DNA from 3 places in the Neobacillus sp. BP17 genome. Region 1 is predicted to be linked to each of the others. Evidence: predicted binding sites of a transcription regulator. Region 1 holds the regulator's gene; each other region holds the start of a gene.

Region 1 (8,062 bases):
AAATATGCCGTACCCTGGCGGCCCTCATATTGACCGCCTGGCTCAGTCTGGAAATCCGACGATTAACTTACCTCGGGCATGGCTGGAGGAAGGCTCCTATGATTTTAGTTTTAGTGGTTTAAAATCCGCAGTTATTAATACGGTCCATAATGCGGAGCAACGCGGTGAGGTGATTGCCCCTGAAGACCTAGCTGCAAGTTTTCAAGAAAGCGTCATTGAAGTTTTAGTCACAAAAACAGAAAGAGCGGTCACAGAATACGGCGTAGAGCAAGTATTGGTAGCGGGCGGGGTTGCAGCGAATAAAGGACTTAGACAGGCGTTAGAGAAGGTTTTTTCAAAGAAACCTGGGATTGAATTAGTCATCCCGCCATTATCACTATGTACAGATAATGCAGCAATGATCGCTGCTGCTGGAAGTGTGATGTTTGAAAAGGGAATTCGAGCAAATTTGACGTTAAACGCCAATCCTGGATTAGATATTGAATTATATAATTAGAAACTCTTCTGGATAAGAAGAGTTTTTTTGTTGATAAGAATTTTTGAACTTCCATCAAAATAATCTTAAATGTGGATAAGTGGATTGTTTTCTGTGTATAATGTGGATAAGTGGGGTAATTATTGTGGATATTGTGGAAAACTAAAAAAATCATTGGGAATACTCTGTTTACAATGTGAATAAGCTTGTGGAAAAGTGAATAATTTTTTAAAAAAGTGTTTATATCGAATGTTGTCGATATATGTCTTATTAAAAAGAAAAAACCGAGCACTGCTCGGTTTTTACTCTGCCAATTCCGCCCATGCTTCCATTAGTTGCTCGAGTTCAGCCTTGGCTTTTTCATTTTTTAGGTTGATTTCTAATACTCTTTCATGATTTTGAAAGATATCTGGATCACATAACTGCTGTTCGAATTCCTGAATTTGCTCTTCCAGTTCTTCAATTCTTTGTTCCACTTCTTCTAATTTTCGTTTTCGCTGACGCTCTTGTTTCTTGCTTTCCTTATCCTGTTGATAAGTATTTTTCTCAAATGCTTCCATTTGCGCAGACCCTTTTTGAAGATCCGCCAGCGCCAGGGCAGCAAGCTCCTCCTGCTCCAATTTCTTCTCTACATAATAATCATAATCCCCTAAATACTCTGTACTGCCATGGCGGCTCAGTTCCAAGACCTTTGTGGCAATTCGGTTAATAAAATACCTGTCATGGGAGACAAAAAGAATTGTGCCAGGGTAATCGATTAATGCATTCTCAAGAACTTCCTTGCTATCTAAATCCAAATGGTTGGTGGGCTCATCTAAAATTAGAACATTGGCTTTTTCCAACATCAGCTTAGCTAAAGCAAGTCGAGCTTTCTCCCCGCCGCTTAAAGTGGAGACAATTTTTAAGACATCATCACCGGAAAATAAGAAATTACCAAGAACCGTTCGAATCTCTTTTTCGTTTTTTAACGGGTAATCATCCCAGAGTTCATTCAAAACACGCTTATTGGAAGTTAATTCAGCCTGTTCCTGATCGTAATATCCGATGGAAAGGTTTGTTCCATAGAGAATGGTTCCGTCTAGGGCAGGAAGCTTTTTAATAATTGTTTTTAATAAGGTTGATTTACCAATTCCATTTGGGCCAACTAAGGCAATGCTTTCTCCTTTATAGGCACGAAAAGAAATGGCTTCTGAGACCTTTTCGCCCTGATAACCGACAGCAAGGGAATCGACCGTTAACACGTCATTGCCGCTTTGTTTTTCAATTTCAAACGAGAAGTTTGCCGATTTTTCATCTCCTAAGGGGCGGTCCATCAGTTCCATCTTCTCTAACTTTTTGCGGCGGCTTTGGGCTCGTTTGGTCGTTGATGCACGTGCCAAATTCCGGTTGATAAAATCCTGAAGATCTGCCACCTCTTGCTGTTGCTTTTCAAAAAGCTTTAAATCACGCTCATAATTGGCCGCTTTTTGATCTAGGTAGGAACTATAGTTGCCTGTGAATCGTTGGATTTGCTTACGGGACACTTCATATACCTGCGTAACCACCTTATCTAAAAAATAGCGGTCATGGGAAACAATCAAAATGGCCCCGTGATAACTTTGTAAATATTGCTCCAGCCAGGACAGGGTATCAATATCAAGATGGTTGGTCGGCTCGTCCAATATTAAGATATCGGGCTTAGTTAATAGCAGTTTACCAAGGGCAAGACGCGTTTTCTGTCCGCCGCTTAAACTTGATATCATCAAGGATTTATCAGGGAAATTTAACCCATGGAGTACAGAACGGAGCTCTGCCTCGTATTGATATCCACCCTGCTCCTTAAATTTCACTTGAAGATGGTCGTACTCTTTTAGGATTCTCTCGTATCTTCCAGTATCATCAAATACATTAGGATCGGCCATTTGCTCTTCAAGGGCCCGAAGTGACTTTTCCATTAAACGCAGCGGTTCAAATACAGTCAACATCTCGTCCCATATCGACAAAGTGGACTCTAAACCAGTATTTTGGGCTAAATAGCCAATCATTACTTCTTTTGGTTTGATGATTTCACCGCCATCATGTGACAAGTGGCCAGCAATAATCTTCAATAATGTTGATTTTCCTGCCCCGTTGCGACCAACTAGAGCCACACGGTCTCGAGTTTGTAATTCTAATTTAATATTCGATAAAATTAGGTCAGCACCATAATATTTTTGTAGTTGATTAACCTGTAACAAAATCATTCTTTTTCACCTCTATTACATAGGTTTAGTGTACCTTATTCCCCGTATATCGGCAATAAACTGAGGCGCAGATTAGGTGGATGAAGGTGTTAAATCGGCAAAAACCTTGAATTTCGTTCAAAGTTTCACAGACAGATAAGGAAAAATAGTGTATGATTTGAAGGGAGGATTATTTATATGGCAGAATTAACGCATTTTAATGAAGAAGGCCGAGCAAAAATGGTCGATGTCAGTGATAAGCCAGAAACAGCACGGACGGCACTTGCTCATTCCAGTATTACAGTTAGGAAAGAAATTTACGATAGAATTACGAATCACGCGATAAAAAAAGGTGATGTCTTAGCAGTGGCACAGGTAGCTGCGGTCATGGCAGCAAAGAAGACGTGGGATTTGATTCCGATGTGTCATCCGATTCCCTTAACGGGGGTTAATATATCTTTTTCCTGGGAGCAGGACACAGAAGAGAATTATCGCTTAAATATATCGGCAGCCGTTAAAACCAAGGGGAATACAGGTGTAGAAATGGAAGCGTTAACAGCTGCGTCAGCATGCGCTTTAACGGTTTATGATATGTGTAAAGCAGTTGATAAAGGTATGGTGATTGGCCCTACATATCTTGTCGAAAAAACAGGCGGTAAAAATGGTGATTTTAAGAGAAACGAAAAAGTTAAATGATTTTTAACTAAATTATCCATGGGGTGTGGGAGATTATGAGTAATGAAACAATGAAAATACCACAGGCGACAGCCAAACGGCTGCCCCTTTATTACCGATTTCTTAAAAACCTGCATTCTTCCGGTAAGCAAAGGGTTTCATCAGCCGAACTAAGTGAAGCCGTAAAGGTCGACTCAGCCACGATTCGCCGCGATTTTTCTTATTTCGGAGCATTAGGAAAAAAAGGTTATGGGTATAATGTCAATTATTTGATTTCCTTCTTTCGTAAAACCTTGGACCAGGATGAATTAACAAAGGTTGCTTTAATAGGGGTAGGAAATCTGGGCACGGCATTTTTAAACTATAATTTTTTAAAGAATAATAACACGAAAATAGAATGTGCCTTTGATGTGGATCCAGAAAAAATGGGAACAAAAATTCGCGAGGTCCCGGTTTATCATATGGATGAATTGGAGAAGGTTTTATCTGAGGGAGGTATATCCGTTGCGATATTAACGGTTCCAGCCCCAGTTGCACAGATGATTACTGATCGACTTGTGAGTGCAAATATAAAGGGAATATTAAACTTTACGCCAGCACGCTTAAATGTTCCCCCGCAAATTAGAGTCCATCATATTGACTTAGCAGTGGAACTGCAATCGCTTGTTTATTTTTTAAAGCATTATCCGACGGTGGAATTAGAGGAAGAAGAATAGTAATTTAGTTAAGAGCTTTTCACAATATTTGTGGAGAGCTCTTTTGTATGCTTGCTTTTTTTAATTACATAATCTATCAAAATACTGAGGGCTGGACTAAGATGTAGGTAGTTTATTTGCAAGCGATTACTATCGGGATTATAGATCACACATTCCCTAGAGTGACATCTAGGGTTTTTGCAATTGGAGGGGATGAAGTTGGCGATCGTGCTGACTATGTTTGTACTTGGGGTATTATTAGGATTTGTCGGAGCAGGAGGTTCTGGCTTTATTATTGCCATTTTAACAGTGGGTTTTGGAGTTCCCATCCATGTAGCGTTAGGGACATCTTTAGCTGCCATGGTGTTTACTACCTTGTCAGGTGCGTACAGTCATTTTCGACAAGGAAATATTTCGATTAAAACGGGTCTAATTGTCGGAGGCTTTGGGTCGATTGCTTCCTTTATTGGTTCAAAGCTTGCTGGTTTGATTCCCATCCATTCCTTGCATTGGTTAACCGCAGGGATGTTGTTTCTATCAGCTATGATCTTGGTCGTACGATTGTTTATCGTTCAAAAAATTAAGGCAAACTATAAAAAAGACGAACCGAGCAACCTTCTTCTCATTAAGAAAGCAGCGCTAGTCGGTTTGGTTACCGGGTTGTTGTCTGGGACATTTGGGATTGGTGCTGCACCGTTCATTCAAATCGGACTGCTTTTAATCTTGGGACTTACGCTTAAACAATCTGTGGGTACAACCATGCTTGTTATTCTGCCCATCGCTTTAGCAGGGGGAGCTGGCTATTATTTTCAAGGATACTTGAACTTCCCATTGTTATTTGAAGTGGTGGCAGGAACCATGATTGGTTCTTATGTCGGGGCTAAGTTTACGGACTTTGCACCTCAGCCCGTTTTAAAAAGTGCGATGGTCCTGACCCCTATTTTAGCAGGAGCTATATTACTGATAAGCTAAAGAAAGCTTCCAAGGCTGCAAAGTTCTGTCATAGCAAGCTTTGCAGCTTTTTTGCGTTTACTTTACTTACCTGAATGATTACATTGTCATCAAGGGGTGCATCAAGATGGTGCCTGACACCCGGTACAGCTGGAGGGAAATATGAGAAGGGGCAGATGGAGTTTAAAATCAGTGATTATTGTCTTCGTTTGTGTAGTGGTTACTTTTTCGCTGTTGATAACGGATTTACTTATAAGTTCCAGAATTGCTTCAGAGACGGAAAAGAATCAGGCGGAGCAAGCAAGAAGTGTAGCTCGCATGGTTGCACATAGTCCGCTTGTGATTGAGGCGATGAGTGGGAAACGCGATGAAAAGGACATTCAAAGCTATGCAAATGAAATGAGGAAAGTTACAAATGTTTACTTTATTGTCGTGATGGATATGAATGCCATTCGAAAATCCCACCCCGACAGTAAAAAAATAGGGTTGCCATTCAGGGGTGGAGATGAAGGGCCTGTTTTAAAAGGAAGAGAGCATGCGTCAATATCAAAGGGATCGCTGGGACCTTCATTACGCTCTTTTACACCCATTAAGGACGAAAAAGGGAAACAAATCGGGGCAGTGGCCGTTGGGATTTCGCTGGATAATGTGGAAAAGGCCGTCAAAAAGAGCCGAACTGGGATCTATATTGGAACCCTGATCGGCCTATTAATCGGTGTTCTTGGGGCTGTTATTTTAGCTAGATATATCAAAAAAATCTTACTTGGGCTTGAGCCGTTTGCGATCGCAAAATTATTAGAAGAAAGAAGCGCTATGCTTCAATCCGTCAGAGAAGGAATAGTCGCGGTTGATCAAGAGTCAAAGATAACACTTGTCAACCGAGCTGCTTTAAAGATGTTTCACAAGGCAGGACTGCCGGATAATCCGAAGGGGGTAAATATAGAAAGGTATTTGTCTACCACGCGCTTAAAAGATCTCTTACAAACGGGTAAAGCTGAATTGGATGAAGAACAGAATTTAAATGGAATGACTATTTTAACTAATCGAGTCCCTGTTATTGTTGGGAATAAGGTCGTAGGGGCCATTGCAACTTTTCGCGATAAAACAGAAATACAAGTACTCGCCGAAGAACTGACTGGAGTGAGAACTTACGCCGATGCACTTCGAGCCCAGGCACATGAATATATGAATAAGCTTCATGTTATTTTAGGGATGGTCCATACAGGGTATTATGAAAAAGTTGTTGAATACATCAATGAAACGGTTAATCATCGCAATAACGAAATTGGCTTTGTGACCAAAAAAATAAAGGACCCTGTATTAGCAGGCTTTTTAATTGGAAAGTTAAGTTATGCAAGGGAATCGGGGACAGAGTTATCAGTTTTGTGTGAACAACCAATTCCTCAACCCGAGGATTCTGATATAACACATGAACTGATTACGATTTTAGGTAATTTAATTGATAATGCGATTATGGCTGTGAGCGGTTGTCCACTCAAAAAAGTAACAGTTTCCCTTGATTATGCAGATGATATTTTAACAATTGAAGTAAAAGATACCGGAAAAGGGATGAGTGAAGAAATACAAAACCAAATTTTCAACAAAGGGTTCTCCACAAAAGGTGAAAATAGAGGATTAGGATTGTATCTCGTTTCGCAGGCGGTTAAAAAGTTGGACGGGGATTTAATTCTATCATCAAAGCCTGAAAAAGGGACCGTTTTCGCCGTGTATATACCATATGATGGGGAGGGGGACAGAAATGATCCGAGTGATGATCGTTGATGACGATCCAATGGTGGCTGAATTCAATAAACGCTATCTTGAGCAGGTCCCCGGATTTAAATTGATGGCAATGGCTGCATCTGTAGATGAGGCGATTATGAAATTGGAAAAGCTAGAAATCGATCTTATCTTGCTTGATATATTTATGCCGGGGAAACTAGGTTTAGAGCTGTTAACCTACCTCCGCGAAAATGAGAAAGAGACCGATGTAATTATTATTTCAGCAGCGTCAGACATGGAGCGGATTAAAAAGGCTTTGAGGTACGGAGCTGTAGATTATTTAATTAAACCTTTTGAATTTGACCGATTTAGCAGAGCGTTAGTTGACTATAAGAACCAAACAAAGATTATTCAGACACAACATGTAATTAATCAAGACGTGCTGGACCAGCAGATCCTGCACCGAGAGGAAAAGTCTCTTATCGAAGACCTCCCGAAAGGACTGACAAAAGACACCTTAAAACAAATTTGGGAAGCCATTCAGGAATTAAAAAATGCTCCGTTTTCAACAGAGGACGTTGTAAAGGTGGTCGGCATTTCTCGGGTATCGGTCCGTAAGTATTTAAACTTTTTAAAGGAAATCGGAATTCTTGATGTGAAGGTAATTTACGGTACTGTCGGCAGACCTGTATACCAGCATGAATATAATCAAATGAAAGAACATCTAATCAAAGCCTTTTTGTAAGCAGCCGAAAACTGCTTACTTTTTTTATTTACAAAAATCTTATTAAATTTACATAAACTATGAAAGCGTTTCAATCAAGAATATGATATAGACATAAATTTCATAGGGGGATGAATTTATGGAACCAGTTAGAAAATTGCAACCGCTTACGGTTGTTTCAGGGGAAAAGGAAGAAAAGAAAGGTTTTTTAGGTAAAATTGGCAGTATGAAGATAGGGGTTATTCCACTGCCGCTTTATATCGTTATCGCAGCTGTTGTCTACTTTTCAGCTGTCTATAAATTGCTTCCAGCTGACATGATTGGCGGATTTGCCATCATTATTGTTATGGGTATTTTACTTGGTGACCTTGGTATGAAGATTCCGGTCTTGAAGGATATTGGGGGTCCGGCAATTCTAGCACTGTTGGTCCCATCTATATTAGTCTATTTTAGTGTGATTAACACAACTGGAATGAATGCGGTTACGCAATTAATGAAAACATCAAATTTCCTTTATCTATATATCTCTGTTTTAGTAGTCGGAAGTATTCTTGGGATGAATCGCAGAGTCTTAATTCAAGGTTTCACACGAATGTTTATCCCGCTTATTTTAGGGACC
Region 2 (8,062 bases), 2.1 Mb from region 1:
TTATAATCCTTTAATAAGTAACCTATAGGCACTCTATTGCATATAGTACCCATAAGCCAAGAATAGAAAGGTGTTTAATGATGCCATCGGTTGTTATCAATTTATATTATCTAAAAATAAACAGTATTTCGGGCAATGGCTCCATAACTATAGGGGAAGCATCTCATAACAGTCCCACAGCCAATAGTAAATTACAAGGAATTAATGCTTCATATGGAGATACTTCACCAACTGAGGCAATGATGGAAAACCTGTTAAATGATCCAGACGTAAATGATCAAACCTCTATTGGAACTACTGATTCTACTAATATCAATACACCATTTCAACCTGTACCACCAATCTAAAATTATAGGAGTTATCTGATATGCCATATCAAATAAATATTTTAAATTTCAAGATAAATGGAGCCACCCAAAACGGGAATGTTGATATCGGTCCTACTGTGCATAACAGCCATACTGCAAATAGTAAATTTGTGGGAGCAAATTTCTCTTTAGGTGATTTATCACCAGCTACTTCTTTAATGTACTCAGGCAATATAGATACAGATATTAGTGATCAGGATCAAATAGCTAACCCTTCTATGCCTATAGCTAATCAAATTTAAAGGAGCAGCAATATGGATATAGAAAAAATGAGAAAATGGCTAGAGATTACTAACGAGTATAGAGAGAGCAATTTTTGGTCTAGCGTACTAAAGCAAAAACAACCAGATGAATTTTTTAGAGAAGTATCGCTTAATCCAAAATTTGACTTATACCAAAATGATTATTATAACTTTATTATTTTTGAAATACCTGGGGTAAATCCAGAAGATGTTTCGCTTAGCTTAATTTCAAATAATCATTTAAAAATTAATGGCAGAATAAAACCTGTTTTACCATTAGAAATGGAAATGAAGAGAGAACGCGAATATGGTGATTTTGAACGAGTAATTGACCTACCTGAACCAACACAGGCTCATTTAATACATTCACAAATTAATAATGGACTACTTCATTTATCTTACCCTCGAAAATAGAACTGACTAGAGTGTTTATCTCCAATATCATAAAGACTTTTTGCAAATGATTTCCCTTCTATGATTGTAGAAGGGTAAACTTGTTTTGTGATTAAATCATATGCACACTCCTTTTATTAGTATGAAATTACTTACATTGTTCATGGTAATTGATTATATGAAATAATTACTAATTATTTCAAGTTTTAAGAAAATAACAATAATAAAAAAACGCCTGTCAAAGACAAGCGTTTTAATGTGGTGCTATTAATGATGGTGATGGACGCCCATGGTTGGGTTAGTAATCAGCCACTCTTCTTTCGGTAATTGGAAATATTGAATCCAAATACTATTTAGGTTTGGGTCATTTTTATCAATAATGAAATCAATTTCTTTATCGCTTGTGACGACAACATCATTTTCTGTTGGTGTATCAAGCTTTAAATCATAATGGGCATGGTCACCATGAATACTTGTGACATATACACGAAAAAGTTTTCCTTGTGCTTCTTCTTGTTCTAACATTTTTTTCAAAGCTTTTGCTGCATTACGATTCACTTTTACCTTCATTTTTGGCTCTCCTCATCTATGTATTCCTACGTATTATCCCACTTTTTTGCAAAAATAGACAATGATTAGTTTTGAACTAAAAATACTTAATTTACCAGGTAAAAATTTACATACATTCTTTTCCTCGATAGGAATTTTAAAACCTTAACAAATTTGTCACAAATTAATCGAAAAACGTGTATAAACATCACAGCATTATTGTTAATATAGGTTTTAGAAAAGACTAACGGACTAATTACTATTAAATAATAACTAATTTAAATTAGGCTTAATCAGTGCATGGAAGCAAAAAAAGAAGTAATTCAGTCTTGTTTGTGAAAGGTTTCACGATTATAATCGTAAAAGTGAACATTTGGAAGGGAGAAAAATTCATGTTTAAAAAAAGCTACTTAATTCCACTGTTAGCTTTAGTACCAACTATGCTTTTAAGCGGATGTACGAATATGGTCGTCTTTGATCCAAAAGGACCTGCCGCACGTGACATTCTAGATTTAATTAACTGGTCACTTATTTTTATGTTGCTAGTGGTTGTCGTTGTTTTTGGTTTATTTGGATATATTATCTGGAAATATCGGGCTAAGCCTGAAAATGCAGATTACGAACCACCTGAAGAACATGGAAGCACAAAATTAGAAATAATTTGGACTGTCATTCCTATTCTTATTGTCATTGCTTTAACGATTCCTACTGTTAATACAATCTATAAGTTAGAAAAAGTACCTGCTGGATATGAAAATAAAAAACCAATTACCATTAATGTGACTTCTGCCGATTGGAAGTGGATTTTTAGCTACCCTGAACAAGGGATTGAAACTGTGAACTACGTGAATATTCCTGCTGGCACACCTGTGCAGTTTAAGTTAACTTCTGCAGGTACAATGCAGTCATTCTGGGTTCCTGCTTTAGGCGGTCAAAAGTATACCATGAACAAGATGGAGACAGAGCTGTACCTTACAGCTGACAAGCCTGGTGAATTTTTAGGAAGAAATACAAACTTTAACGGTAAGGGCTATGCTGAAATGGAATTTACGGTTGAAGCAAAATCCCCCCAAGCCTTTGAAAAATGGGTAAAAGAAGTTAAAGAAACTGCTCCTAAGTTAACAGAAAAGAAATACAATCAACTTCTTAAGCCTACACACTTAGGACGTGAAACATTTATTGGAACACATCTTGCCTGGGTAAACCATGCGGATATGAATTCTAAAACTTATACAAATCCTGAATTGTATGAAGTACATGGCGTAAAAGGAAAGATTTTCAAAGAGAAAGAAACAAATAGTCATTCTATGGACATGGAAGGTATGGAAAGCATGGACAAGAGTGAGAAATCAGATGGAGGTGAGCACAATGAACATTAATTGGCATGACTTTTTTATTGTTGGCAACCCATTAATACTAGGTTCCCAGATTGCTATTCTCTTAACAATGATCGGAATTGTGGCTGGAGTTACCTATTTAAAAAAATGGAAATGGCTCTGGAGAGAATGGTTAACAACCGTTGATCATAAACGAATTGGGATTATGTATATCCTCTCTGGTGTATTAATGTTTTTCCGTGGCGGTGTGGACGGCCTCTTAATGAAGGCTCAAACCTCACGTCCAGAAATGAAATTTTTAGATGCACAACATTACAATGAAATTTTCACTACACACGGTGTCATTATGATTTTGTTTGCAGCAATGCCATTATTAATTGGCTTAATGAACGTGGTAATCCCACTGCAAATCGGTGCTCGTGACGTCGCATTCCCACAACTTAACGCGTTAAGCTTCTGGCTGTTCTTTAGTGGTGCGATGCTGTTTAATATTTCGTTTGTTGTCGGTGGTTCTCCAGATGCTGGTTGGACTGCATACTTCCCTCTTGCAGGTAAAGAATTTACTCCTGGGATCGGGAATAACTATTATGCGATTGCCCTGCAAATTGCTGGGATTGGTACCCTGATGACGGGTATAAATTTTATTGTCACTATCTTAAAAATGAGAACTAAAGGCATGACACTGATGAGAATGCCAATGTTTACTTGGACTTCATTCATTGCTTCGGTGATTATTGTTGCTTCATTCCCAATTTTCACGGTTGCACTTGCATTAATGACGTTTGACCGGATCTTTGGAACACATTTCTTCACCTTAGCGGGTGGCGGTATGGATATGATGTGGGCTAACCTTTTCTGGTTATGGGGTCACCCTGAGGTATATATCGTTGTCCTACCCGCATTTGGAATGTTCTCTGAAGTTATTTCAACATTTTCAAGAAAAATGCTTTTTGGCTATAAATCAATGGTTTTCTCGATTGTTGGTATTGCGTTTTTAAGTATGCTCGTTTGGGTCCACCACTTCTTTACAATGGGAGCTGGACCAGGGGTTAACTCCGTTTTCTCCATTACGACGATGATGATTGCTATTCCAACGGGTGTCAAAATGTTTAACTGGTTATTCACGATGAGAAAAGGTCGAATTGAGTTTTCCACTGCGATGCTTTGGGCACTTGCATTCATTCCATGCTTTATCATCGGTGGTGTAACTGGTGTTATGCTCGCAATGGGTGCGGCCGATTACCAATACCACAACACCCTATTCCTTGTCGCTCACTTCCACTATGTGTTAATTCCTGGTGTTGTGTTTGCGGTATTTGCTGGACTTTATTACTGGTGGCCAAAAATGTTCGGCCATATGCTCAATGAGAAAATTGGTAAAATACATTTTTGGTTTTTTACCATTGGATTTAACTTAACGTTTATGCCAATGTTCTTCCTAGGATTAGATGGTGCGGTGCGTCGTTCGTACACTTATTCTGCTGAATCTGGCTATGCACCATTATTCCTATTATCTACTATTGGTGCAGTTATCTTAGCAATCGGCTTTGGCGCACTTTGCTATAACATTTATTGGAGTGCACGCTATGCAGACCGTAATATTTCAAACGATCCATGGGATGCAAGAACGCTAGAGTGGGCAACTGCTTCACCTCCTCCATTCTATAATTTTGCGAAATTGCCTGAAGTGAAATCTGTTGATAGCTTCTGGTATATGAAAAAGAATAACGAAGGATTGACGTTGAAAGACGAAGAAATTGAAGAAATCCATATGCCTAGTAATTCCGGCTTACCAATCTATATGGGCGTAATCTTTGGCATTGCTGGTTTCTTCCTAGTCTTTGAATGGAAAATTGCGGCTCTTGTAGCCACTGTTGGAATACTTATTGGGTTAATAATTCGTTCATTCGATTACAACGATGGTTTCCATGTTCATGTTGACGAAATAAAGGAAACGGAAAAAGCATGGCGTAACGTCGACAAAGGGGGGAACAGCCATGTCAGCTAATGTAAACACTGCCTTACCACTCGAATATCAAACAGAACAGAACCGAATGAATATTCTCGGTTTCTGGATTTTCCTAGGAGCGGAGATTATTCTCTTTGGGACTCTCTTTGCGGTATTTTCTGTCCTTAGTGCGAGATATGCTGGAGGTCCAACTCCAAAGGACCTTTTTGAAATAAAAGATGTTATGGTCGAAACGATCCTTTTATTAACTAGTAGTTTTACTTGCGGTCTTGCCATTTATGAGATGCGCCGTCATAACCGGAATGGATTATTGTTATGGTTTATCATTACCCTTCTCCTTGGTGCTGGGTTCGTGTTCATGGAGATCACAGAATTTATCCATTATGTTCATGAAGGAGCTACCATGCAAACAAGTGCTTTCCTATCTAGCTTCTTTGTATTACTTGGAACACACGGTCTGCACGTGAGTATGGGTATTGGCTGGGCGACTATGGTTATTATCCAAATACTAAAACGAGGTTTAACACCTGTTACTGCTCGTAAAACTTTTATCATCGGTCTATATTGGCACTTTTTAGATGTTGTCTGGATTTTCATTTTCACATTTGTGTATTTAGCAAGGATGGTGGCATAAATGGCTAAAAATACAAAAGGATTTCCACTTACGCATGTGTTAGGTTTTATTATGTCATTAGTACTAACCTTCGCCGCACTTGGCGTAGCACTGAAAACCAATCTTCCATTTAAAACAATACTCTGGATTATCGGCTCTTTAGCTGTAATCCAGGCTGCCCTTCAGCTATATATGTTCATGCATATGAACGAAGGAGAAGACGGCAAATCCCAAATCATCAACGTCGCTTACGGATTCTTCATCGCCTTCGTAACCGTTGCTGGTTCAATCTGGGTTATGTCTTTCGGAATGTAATTAAGAAAAGCGTAAGCGCCCTGGTCAGCGGCGTATGGCCTGGAGCGCTCCAACTGAGATAAAGGAAACACGAAGAGCCGGAGGCGATTCGATGTTGACTTATCGTAGGGCGGAGAGCGAAGGACACTAGCCGTTAGGGCGCTGGAGCTGGACAATTCTCAAAGTTAAATTTTATACTTTCTTATCTAATATAAAAAGGTGTCAGGCACCATGTGAAGAATTCACATGGTATCTGACACCCTTTTTTTGTTCTTATTTTTTTATTCCACCATTACTTTTTCTCTTTCTTCTTACTAATTGGAAAATGATAAAAGCTATGTACAGCGGGATTGCCACATAGATGAAATACGGAAAGCGATGCTGCTCTTTTTTGAAGACGAGGTATATCGCATACCCTAGGAAAAGCGTGACGATAATTCCGTATTTGGGTAATGGGACATCTTTCAAGCTTGGAATTTTTATCGTGCTCACCATTAAATAACAGATGATAAAAAAGGCAATGGGCAAAATGAACTCTGGCATTTTACCTTGGAATAAGGTAAGCAGTGTTAGTAATCCTCCCCCTGCAGTGATGGGAACACCGGTAAAATAATGATTTGAAGATTTAACAGCATTAATATTAAACCGGGCTAATCGGTAGGCTCCGAATAAAGGAAATAATCCTGAAATGGCCATCCCTGCCACACCAAACTCTGAGAAATAGGAATAATAAGCCATCATTGCCGGTGCAACACCAAAAGTTACCACATCTGCTAACGAATCTAACTCTTTCCCCAACTCACTATCCACTCGTAACATTCGTGCAATCCTGCCATCCATACTGTCGAGCATCATCCCTATTAATATTAAAATGGCAGCATTTTTGTAATCCCCCTGGGCGGAATACATGATGGATAAATATCCGAAAAACAAATTAGAAATGGTAAATAAATTAGGAATACTGTTTCTGATAATATGTATCACTCCATACTAGATAGGAAATTTAGGCAATATTCTTTTCACGTCGTTGTCTTTTATTATAACGCTTAACCTGATAATACTGGAAAAATATAATAGCTGTTGTAATCCAAAAGGCGCTTGCAAAATATCCACCAATGATATCACTGGGATAATGGACACCTAAATAGATTCGACTGATGCCAATGGCTAAAATCATCACCATGCTTACAAAGATTAGTGCCCATCTTCCTAACGCACTTGTAATATGCCGCCATAATAAGAAGGTAATAATTCCATAGACCGTAAAAGCATTCATTGCATGACCGCTTGGGAAACTAAAACCTTCAATTTCAATTAAGCGATGAAACTCAGGGCGTACGCGTTGAAAAAAATTCTTTAAAATTCCATTTAATATCGCTGAACCCACAATGGCCGCTACAAATAAGATTAATTCTAAGCGATGATGGAGCACTTTATAGAGAAAAAGTAAAAGAAAAAGGCTAAGAACAATGACAAATGGAGCCGAACCAATAAACGTAAAGAATTTCATTACAGATGTAAGAAACGGTGTTTCCATATCTTGAACAGCGTCGATTACGATACGATCAAAATGAATGATTTTTTGGTCACTTATTAATAAGGATATCAGACTAAAGCCAATAATGGAAACAACACTCAGGCTAAAGGCGATTATAAGATATGTTTTTAATTTCATCAATACAAACCTCTCTAGAAAATTGGATTTTTGATTATACTTTATAGGTTGCTCATTGTTTCAACTTCTACAACTTTTAACCTTACAATGGTATGTAAAAAAGCCATAAGAAAGGCAGCTTTGGTTGAGTCCGCCTTTCCTATGAAGGTGAAAAATAATTATAGTGTCTTGGGTTCTTCTCGCACTGGTTCTACGCTTTTATCTTTTGAGAAAAACCAGCCGGCTGCGGCGATACCTACTAATACAACATAAAAGGTTACTTTCCAAACTGTTGAATGCGCAAAATCTTCACTTAAAATCGCTAACATAGGATGTGATAACGTGTAGACGGCAAGCTTCACTCCAACCCAGCCCACAATTGTAAATGCAGCAATTTCTAAACCTGGTCTTTTTTCCAATAAATTCACAAACTGATTCGCTGCAAAGCGCATAATAATTAAACCAATTACCCCTCCAGCAAAGATTACTAAAAATTTACCACCATCCAGACCACCGATATTTGGAAGCGGTGTGTTTGGCAGGGCAACGGCCATTGCGACAGCAGCAAGGATCGAATCAACGGCAAACGCAATGTCGGCCACTTCAACTTTTAATACAGTCACCCAAAAGTTGCTCTTTTTTG
Region 3 (8,062 bases), 2.7 Mb from region 1:
TGGTGAAGAGCTTATTGAATTGTGCTTTTCACCATTGCTTTTTTCCTTTATATATATATATATATCTTTCTGAACTTTTCCTCTAATCTTTTAGAAAGAAAAGCAACAGAAAATTTAATCATTTTTTAATAAAAACAACACCCTTAATTAACTGTAAACAGTTATTAAAGGTGTCGACTTAATTAATCTATTAATTTAGTTTTTCAATAAAGATTCAATACAGCACTAACCCAACTTAATTAAATTCTTCATTATTAATTTATTATCCCTTGAGCTTCTTGAAATTGGAATGTTCGGATTTTTCGTGGCAAAAATTTACGAATTTCATGTTCATTATATCCGACTTGTAATCTTTTTTCGTCAAGGATTATCGGTCTTCGTAATAATCCTGGATTATCTTTAATTATCTGGTACAATTCTTGTATTGAGAGAGAATCCATGTTTAAATTCACCTTTTGAAAAGCTTTAGATCTTGTAGAAATGACTTCATCTGTACCATCCTCTGTCAATCGAAGGATATTTTTAATTTCCTCTATCGTAAATGGATAGGATAAAATGTCTCTTTCTATATAAGCAATTTGGTGCTGGTCAAGCCAATCTTTTGCTTTTCTGCAAGATCCACAACTTGTCGATGTATAAAAGTTTATCATTTATAAAGCATCCTCCATTCTTATACAAATACTACGCTCCCGCATTTTCAGTCAAATTTAATAGACGTTTCCTTTTCATTTACCTCCTAGAACAGCTAATCCTACTTTTTTCCAACTATCATGAGGAATTGCATCACCTAAACTGTCAAATTAATGATTTACTTTAAGCCATGCCTACTTATAATCAAAAATAATGAAACAAAAGGAACCTATTGGCACTGGCAGTGCCAATAGGTTCCTTTTTACTATTCTACTGTTGTTTCTAATAAAACCTCAATATTCCCTCTTGTTGCTTTAGAATATGGGCAGAATTCATGAGCTTCTTTCACCAATTGTTCAGCTACGTCTTGAGAAACACCTTTTATATGTGCATGCAGAACTACACCGATTTTAAAACCATCGTCTGCTGGATCTTTCAATAAACTCACTGCAGCTGTAATAGATGACTCAATTTTGTGTTTGTTTTTTCTGGCAATCAGATTTAAAGCTCCATCGAAACAAGCTGAGTAACCTGCTGCGAATAGTTGTTCAGGATTTGAGCCTTCTTTCTTGTTGTTTGGTGACGGCATAACAAGATTCAAATCAATGATTCCATCTTCTGATTTTACTCTTCCTTCACGTCCACCATGTGTTGTTGCTTTTGATGTAAATAGCACTGACATATAATCACCTCATAAATAATATTTTAAAATTAAATTGCCTACAATTTAATTTTATATAATTAAATGGTCCACAACTTAATTATATAAAATTAAATTTTTTTAAGATGGGGGAAGGGAAGAGTCCATCCCTCTAATTAAAATAAGATATAAAGCGAAAAAACAAAGGAGAAGAGATATGTGTGAATCAATTCACACATTTAACCAATCATCATTTGTATTACTTTTCAAATGCATTCCATAATAATAGCTACTTCTCCATAATAATAGATTTATTAATTTTACAACCATCCAATCGAAGCCTTTTTTAACCAGCCATTTTACCTCAAAATAAAAGATAACCACGATAAAATTATGATTCTTAGGTATGAAAAAACTTATAAAATCTTTACCAAAAAGAATACGACTATAACCTGCAAATTCCATTATTGATTTCAAATGGAATTTGCATAGGCTATAATCGCAAATAGTTCATCGTTAGGGGAGATTGATCAGACATTTGTGTTTGAGTTACCTCTTATAAACAAAAACTTATTCATTATTTTGCAATTTTATTATTAAGTTTTAATAGGCTAAACTGAACAGTCCTTTAATATGTGACAAATAACGTATGTTACTTGCTTCTTTCATTAGAGTAGCTGGCAGCCCTTGAAGTGGAATAGAGTTGGACCCAATTATAGCAACACCATCCTTACGACCTAAACTTGCAAGTGTACCTGAGTTAATTGGTGCAAACTCTTTCAATGTTTTGTCTTGTAAGTATGCAAATAGATTGTAACCAACAAGTTCACCCATTTGCCAAGCATTTTGTGCAGTAGGTGCGTATGGACGACCACCTTCTGGAGGATAGACAACAGCACTGTCACCGACAACAAATACGTCATTATGAGAATTAGATTGAAGAAAACGATTAACAGTTGCACGGTTACGATCTACTTCGAGGCCAGATTCTCCAACTAGAGGAAGGCCCTGTACTCCACCTGTCCAAACGAATGTATTTGCTATGATTTTGCGGCCATCTTTTAATTCGATTTCATTTCCTTTAACATTTGTTACAGAAAGACCTGTTAAGAATTCAACTCCGCGGGCTTCTAAACTAGTCGTTGCACGTTGAATTAATTGATCAGGTAAAACTGGAAGAATTTTTGGACCAGATTCTACGAGCATGATTTTCAATTCTTTAGGATCAACGCCATAGTTTTTAGCAACTTTAGGCATATTCTCAACGATTTCACCAACTAATTCAACCCCAGTTAATCCTCCGCCGGCTATTAGAATCGTTGCATCTGCTTCATTTTTCGTTTGAGCAAATTTGCGAATGCGATCTTCAATATGATTGTAAATGTTGTTTGCATCAGCAACTGATTTTAACACCATGCTGTACTCTTCAAGTCCTGGAATGCCGAAATAAGCAGTTTGACTTCCCAAACCAACAACAAGGGCATCATAAGTTAAAGTAGAACCATCAGCAAGCTTCACTAGTTTATTGTCTACTGAAAAAGATTCAATCTCTGAAATTTTAAGATCAATATCTTTTCCTTTGAAAAGTTTTTCTAAAGATATTGAAATAGCTTGTTCAGAAATAGTTCCCCCTGCAAGTCGGTGCAGTTCAGTGATGATTTGGTGTGTTGGATATTTGTTTACCACTGTTATTTGTGCGTCAGCTTTATATATATATTGGCGAGCGGTTAAAGCAGTTAACAGTCCACCATAACCCGCACCTAAGATGACGATATGTTTAGCCATAGTTAATCCTCCGTTCTTATTTTTGAATTTTAGTATTATTTTTATCTCGTTCTGCTGTAATTTGTAGAAAAGTGTTTACGAAACGGAATAACTTCTGGGCTTGTGGATCTTTTAACATCTTTAAAAGACCAAAAAGACCTATCACTTCGTTGCTTTCCTCAGCACGGTCTTTTGCTTCGATTGCAATTGATGCAATGTTTTTTACACAGTGTGTTACAGGTTCTAAAATTTCTTGTATAGCTCCAACAGTATCATTTTTTAGTACTTCATCAGTAGCCACAGATTGAGCAAATTCATATGACTTTGTCAAAATATTTACAAGTTCGGGAAGCTGATCGACTAATATAGTCAATGACTCCTGAGTCTCAGGTTTTAATAGGCGTTCAAGGATATCAAATTGTTCTTGATTTGCTGACAAGTTTAGTGCATCTTTTTTAGGCATTGTTTGAGTAATTATTACTGACATGTCTAATTCTCCTTTGCGTATAGTAATAATTTTATATATAAGGAGCTAAAGAGCCACCTTTCCAATGGAATCACTGGAATCTATAACAGTTTAAGATATTTGTGAATTATTTCACAAATAATCCAAAAGAGTTTGGCTGTGAGAATATAAAGAACTCACAGGATTCCAACCGTAAGCAGGATTACATATATGTAACGAATTAGTGATTCATTCTGTGACAAGCAGTCAAATTAGATTTGAATTGATATGAATTTCAAAACATAATCTTTCTAAATAAAAAATAATCAGGATAATAGTTTTTTCTTATACTCTTTGTAAGGTATACAAGATTAGTAGGTAATGGTATGCATTAATTAAAGAAACAATATTTTAATTTGTCACAAAATTGTATCTTATCTCGTTATATTTGTAGCCCCTGCTATGAATTAGTGAATTGTTGAAATAGAATGGAAGTGAAAAGATGCAAGAACTGTACGAAAAATATAAAATGTTGTTGTTTAAACTCGCGTACCAACTGATAGGATCGGTTTCAGATGCGGAAGACGTTGTCCATGACGTATTTTTAAAATTATATGACGTCCCGCCAGAGAAATTGGGTGAACCTAAAGCTTATCTTTGTAAAATGGTAACGAATCGGTGTCGGGATTTACAAAAAACAGCTCGCATGAGGCGAGATCTATATTGTGGGGAATGCCTTCCTGAACTCCTTTCTAGTTCTGAAGAAAATTCAGTGGACTCAGTGGTTCGTGACGATCGATTGTTTTACGGGATGCTTGTGCTAATTAATAAGCTTACACCAACCGAGCGTGTCGTTTTTGTCCTTCGTAAAGCACTTAGCTTTGAATATCATGAGATAGCAGAAATTGTAGAAAAAAGCGAAGCGAATTGCCGCAAATTGTTCAGCCGTGCAAGTGCAAAGATGAGGATTAGTTCTAAAGAGGAAGTCCATTCTGAAGCTGCTTCTCAAGAATTAGTTCATTATCTATTATTAGCACTCAAACAGGGGAACCTGAATCAAGTCGTATCTATGATCAAATTGTTGTACTGGTCTCAGATGGGGGAGGCAAAGTATTGGGCGCTGTTGAACCAATTGAAACACGAGATTATGTTGCAGCGTTTCTGTTTGGCCATGTTGCACAGGCATCAATGATTGAGGAAATATCAGATATTGAAATCAGTGAAAATAAAGGACAACCCGCTCTTATTCTTCGTTCCAACGAAGGTATTCACACATTCCGGATGATTCATGTCGAAAAGAATAGATTCGAAACATATATCTTGTCCAGAACCCAAGCTAGCTGAAACATAAAGGAATTTGAAATCATTTTTTACATAAAAAACTCAAAGAGGTAATGTAAAATGAAATATATCAGAATGGAGCAATTTTAAGGCCAATGGAGATAGTAATAGCAGGGGATGATTACCTTCCACTATCTTGTAAATACCTTTAAAGCTTAAAGGGCTAGCTAGTAAATAGCCGTTTAAGCTTTTTATTTTTTATTTAGCAAGGACTTTAGTATCTCCTTACTTAAACTCTTTTACGTACAAAATAGAAAGCGAGTTCAATGATATAAACTTCTTCAAACCTTTTTTTCGTATGCTTTCTTTTTGACCGCTGAAAGGGTCCATAAGAAAAGAGGGATCCCAATACCACAAACAGGGAATACCACAGCTTTCCAAAATTCGTCGAATAATGTAAATGCTGAAACACCAGGAATTAAAATAGTGATAATAGCAATCGCAGGCGCTCCGAACCATATGACTTTTCGCCAATCTTTCACATTAATCCAATTGGCCATTTCATAGCTTGCAATAAAAAAATAAAGGGAAGCTTGGGCAATCACGCCAAAGATCCAAATAAACATCAAAAAGATATCAGCGTTTTGAATGAAATTTAAAATATCAATCGTTCTAACAGCGGAGAAATAAGGAAATCTTAATTTGGCTGATAAATTCGGCCCAAAAACCAACAGGACAATAAGGGTGGCAGTAAAGATTACGAAAATAGTAATTCCTACGCCTAAGATGGATTTTGAAATCACTTTTTTGGTGTTTTGTACAAAAGAAACGATAACCAATAAGACGAACGGACCTGCGAACCAATAAGCAGGAGCAATCGATCCCCTTAATATGTTCATCCATTCGGAATCAGCATAGAAAGGTAGTAAATGATGCAATTCTAAGTTTTGTACAATTAAAATGAAACTAACAATCATTGTTAAAATAATTAAGGGCCCAACTAGTTCACAAAATCGGCCAATTCCCGTTATGCCTGAGGAATAGGACAAATATGTTATTAAACCTATTGAAAGCAGAATGATTAACCACAAAGGAGTTTTGTTAAGAAGAATAAGATGGATAAAATCTGCAAAGGCACGCAATAATACAGCAGTTAAAATATACCAGGAAATCAAATAAGGAAGGACAATCAATCTTCCGAACCATTTACCTAACAATGCTTGGCTAAATTGAAACAATGTTTGGTTGGGGTGGAAATTACATAGATGAACAACCAAAAAGGTTAGGGCTAAACCTATTATGCCCCCAATTATTATAGAAAGCCATGCATCCTGTTTCGCTACTTGGATCGCCGGTGTAATTCTTAATCCGATCATTGCCCCGGTTTCAGTCGTTACAATGATCCAAACCAGTTGGGTTCCTGAAAGCTTCATAGATTTTTGCCCACTCCTTTTAGAAAATCAACTAGCAGCTTGAATGAAATTTAAGGCTTATTTGAAGACGAATTAGTTATACCCGGATCATTGATTTGAAGGTCTACATTGACCGAAACATCAACTGTAGGAAAGGTCTTGGTCCAATTTTTCTTTAAGGTCTTCCACTTTTGAGGATATTGTTGATGTACACTTTCACCAAACCCGAAAATGTCCATTTTATATTTCTTTTGAACTTTTTTGACAAGTAGTTCCACAGATTTCTGTGTCTTATGACTAAATTCATCTTGTATGAGCAAAAGATCCTTCCGTTTAGATGGGTCTAGGTTTGTATTGTTTTCTAATAGGGTTCCTTCTCCTATGAGATGGACATCAATTTGAATGCGTTCATTGACTTTTTTCACCCGAATACGCTGACCTAATTTTTCTAATCTTAAACTAACGTTTCCAGCCCCTTTGGGAACAAATGAAGTGAGAGTGAGACTTGTTAGTCTGTCAGTTATCCAAGTTGCATAATATGATTCTTTTCTATTCAAGAATCCCACCAATTTCACACCATTATCTTTATTTAGTATGGCAGATCCAGAATAACTAAAGTGTTTTGTGGAATTTAAACTAACTGTCGGTAATAGAGGCTGTGTTGCATCACTCATTATATCCGCAATAAGCTCACGGGCTAGATACGGTTTGAAACCTAATGCGGTTTGCTCCTTCTCAAGTGCCGTTGAAATGTATGGCTCAAACATTGGCTCATCTGAAAATACGTCTTTCGCATTTCTATTTTTTACCACGTATATTAATGACTGCAAATGCGATTGGGCATTTCGAAGGAAAGGATCGATTGTTTCACCAATTCCATGTTCTGCCATTCTTTGTCCGATGAGGAAGATTTCTCGATGCCCTTGGAATACAACTCGGGATAGTTTTGCCTGAATGTTCACAATCGCCTCTGTAACGTTAGTACCAGTAGCACTTATCACATGAAAGCTTTCGTTTTTTTCTCCCCCACTCAATTCTCCGCCACTTGCAACCCCCGTTGGTACAACTATAAGAGTACTCGCTTCCAATTTTCCGTCTTTTGTCAAATCTAGCCCATTTCCCGTGACATATGAGAGTTGATCCGGTTCCTTAAGGTTCCAACAGCCGGTTGTGATCCATAGTGGTAAGAGAAATAGTAAACAAAGTTTAGTTGTACGCATCATGGATGATCCCTCTCATTTTTAACTAGTTTTCGCGGCCATCGTACCAACACATCCTTAAGCCCGCGCTTGTTAAGTGGAGCCAACGGGGAAAGGTAAGGAGTCCCAAATGAATGAAGATGCAGCAGGTGAATGAAAATCGTACAAATTCCAATCGATGTTCCAAAAAGGCCAAATATTCCAGTTAGAATGAGTAAAGGGAATCTTAACATACGTAAGGGGAAGCCGAAGCTATATCGAGGAATAATAAACGATGCAATTCCGGCTGCCGATACGACAATGACAATAGGTCCGGAAATGATTCCCGCACTAACTGCTGCTTCCCCGATGACCAATGCCCCAACTATACTTACAAGCGGACCTATTTGTTTTGGCAAACGAATTCCAGCTTCCTGTAAACCTTCAAATATGAACTCCATTAATAAGATTTCAATCACAGTCGGAAACGGTGCCCTTTCCCGCAGTGCAGCAATATTCAACATTAGTTTGGGCGGAACCATTTCAGGATGAAAGTTGGTTAAAGCAATATACAAGGATGGTAAAAGAACCGATAAGATGGTAAAGATATAGCGAACCCATCGAATCATCATTATAAACAAGAATCGTTGATGGTAATCATCTGGTGCCTGAACTCCTGCCCAAAACGTCATGGGAGCGATAAGTGTAACAG

Evidence for each region. The regulator Rex, encoded in region 1, represses fermentation and respiration genes when NADH is low (regulators of the CRP and FNR family bind a similar motif). The targets are predictions, from matches to a motif close to TTGTGAAATATTTCACAA.
Region 2: a site for Rex is predicted at 1,886-1,903, ahead of qoxA (cytochrome aa3 quinol oxidase subunit II). Genes of this name have one in related genera too.
Region 3: a site for Rex is predicted at 3,621-3,638, ahead of AC4QJR_RS16070 (DUF1641 domain-containing protein). Genes of this name have one in related genera too.

Annotation. Positions count from the first base shown of each region.
Region 1 covers NZ_CM184198.1:235,812-243,873, forward strand. Annotated here, with positions in the region: gene tsaD (tRNA (adenosine(37)-N6)-threonylcarbamoyltransferase complex transferase subunit TsaD) at 1-496, shown strand, start outside; gene AC4QJR_RS01300 (ABC transporter ATP-binding protein) at 778-2,697, opposite strand; gene moaC (cyclic pyranopterin monophosphate synthase MoaC) at 2,875-3,372, shown strand; gene AC4QJR_RS01310 (redox-sensing transcriptional repressor Rex) at 3,408-4,067, shown strand; gene AC4QJR_RS01315 (sulfite exporter TauE/SafE family protein) at 4,266-5,018, shown strand; gene dcuS (DcuS/MalK family sensor histidine kinase) at 5,160-6,779, shown strand; gene AC4QJR_RS01325 (response regulator) at 6,757-7,464, shown strand; gene AC4QJR_RS01330 (2-hydroxycarboxylate transporter family protein) at 7,583-8,062, shown strand, end outside.
Region 2 covers NZ_CM184198.1:2,307,671-2,315,732, reverse strand. Annotated here, with positions in the region: gene AC4QJR_RS11085 (spore germination protein) at 81-347, shown strand; gene AC4QJR_RS11080 (spore germination protein) at 368-610, shown strand; gene AC4QJR_RS11075 (Hsp20/alpha crystallin family protein) at 623-1,024, shown strand; gene AC4QJR_RS11070 (heme biosynthesis protein HemY) at 1,271-1,573, opposite strand; gene qoxA (cytochrome aa3 quinol oxidase subunit II) at 1,945-2,931, shown strand; gene qoxB (cytochrome aa3 quinol oxidase subunit I) at 2,921-4,897, shown strand; gene qoxC (cytochrome aa3 quinol oxidase subunit III) at 4,887-5,492, shown strand; gene qoxD (cytochrome aa3 quinol oxidase subunit IV) at 5,493-5,786, shown strand; gene pssA (CDP-diacylglycerol--serine O-phosphatidyltransferase) at 6,039-6,749, opposite strand; gene AC4QJR_RS11040 (phosphatase PAP2 family protein) at 6,769-7,440, opposite strand; gene AC4QJR_RS11035 (TerC family protein) at 7,599-8,062, opposite strand, start outside.
Region 3 covers NZ_CM184198.1:3,314,605-3,322,666, reverse strand. Annotated here, with positions in the region: gene spxA (transcriptional regulator SpxA) at 255-650, opposite strand; gene AC4QJR_RS16080 (organic hydroperoxide resistance protein) at 896-1,312, opposite strand; gene AC4QJR_RS16075 (NAD(P)/FAD-dependent oxidoreductase) at 1,874-3,055, opposite strand; gene AC4QJR_RS16070 (DUF1641 domain-containing protein) at 3,072-3,521, opposite strand; gene AC4QJR_RS16065 (sigma-70 family RNA polymerase sigma factor) at 3,982-4,671, shown strand; gene AC4QJR_RS16060 (GerAB/ArcD/ProY family transporter) at 5,102-6,193, opposite strand; gene AC4QJR_RS16055 (Ger(x)C family spore germination protein) at 6,244-7,395, opposite strand; gene AC4QJR_RS16050 (spore germination protein) at 7,392-8,062, opposite strand, start outside.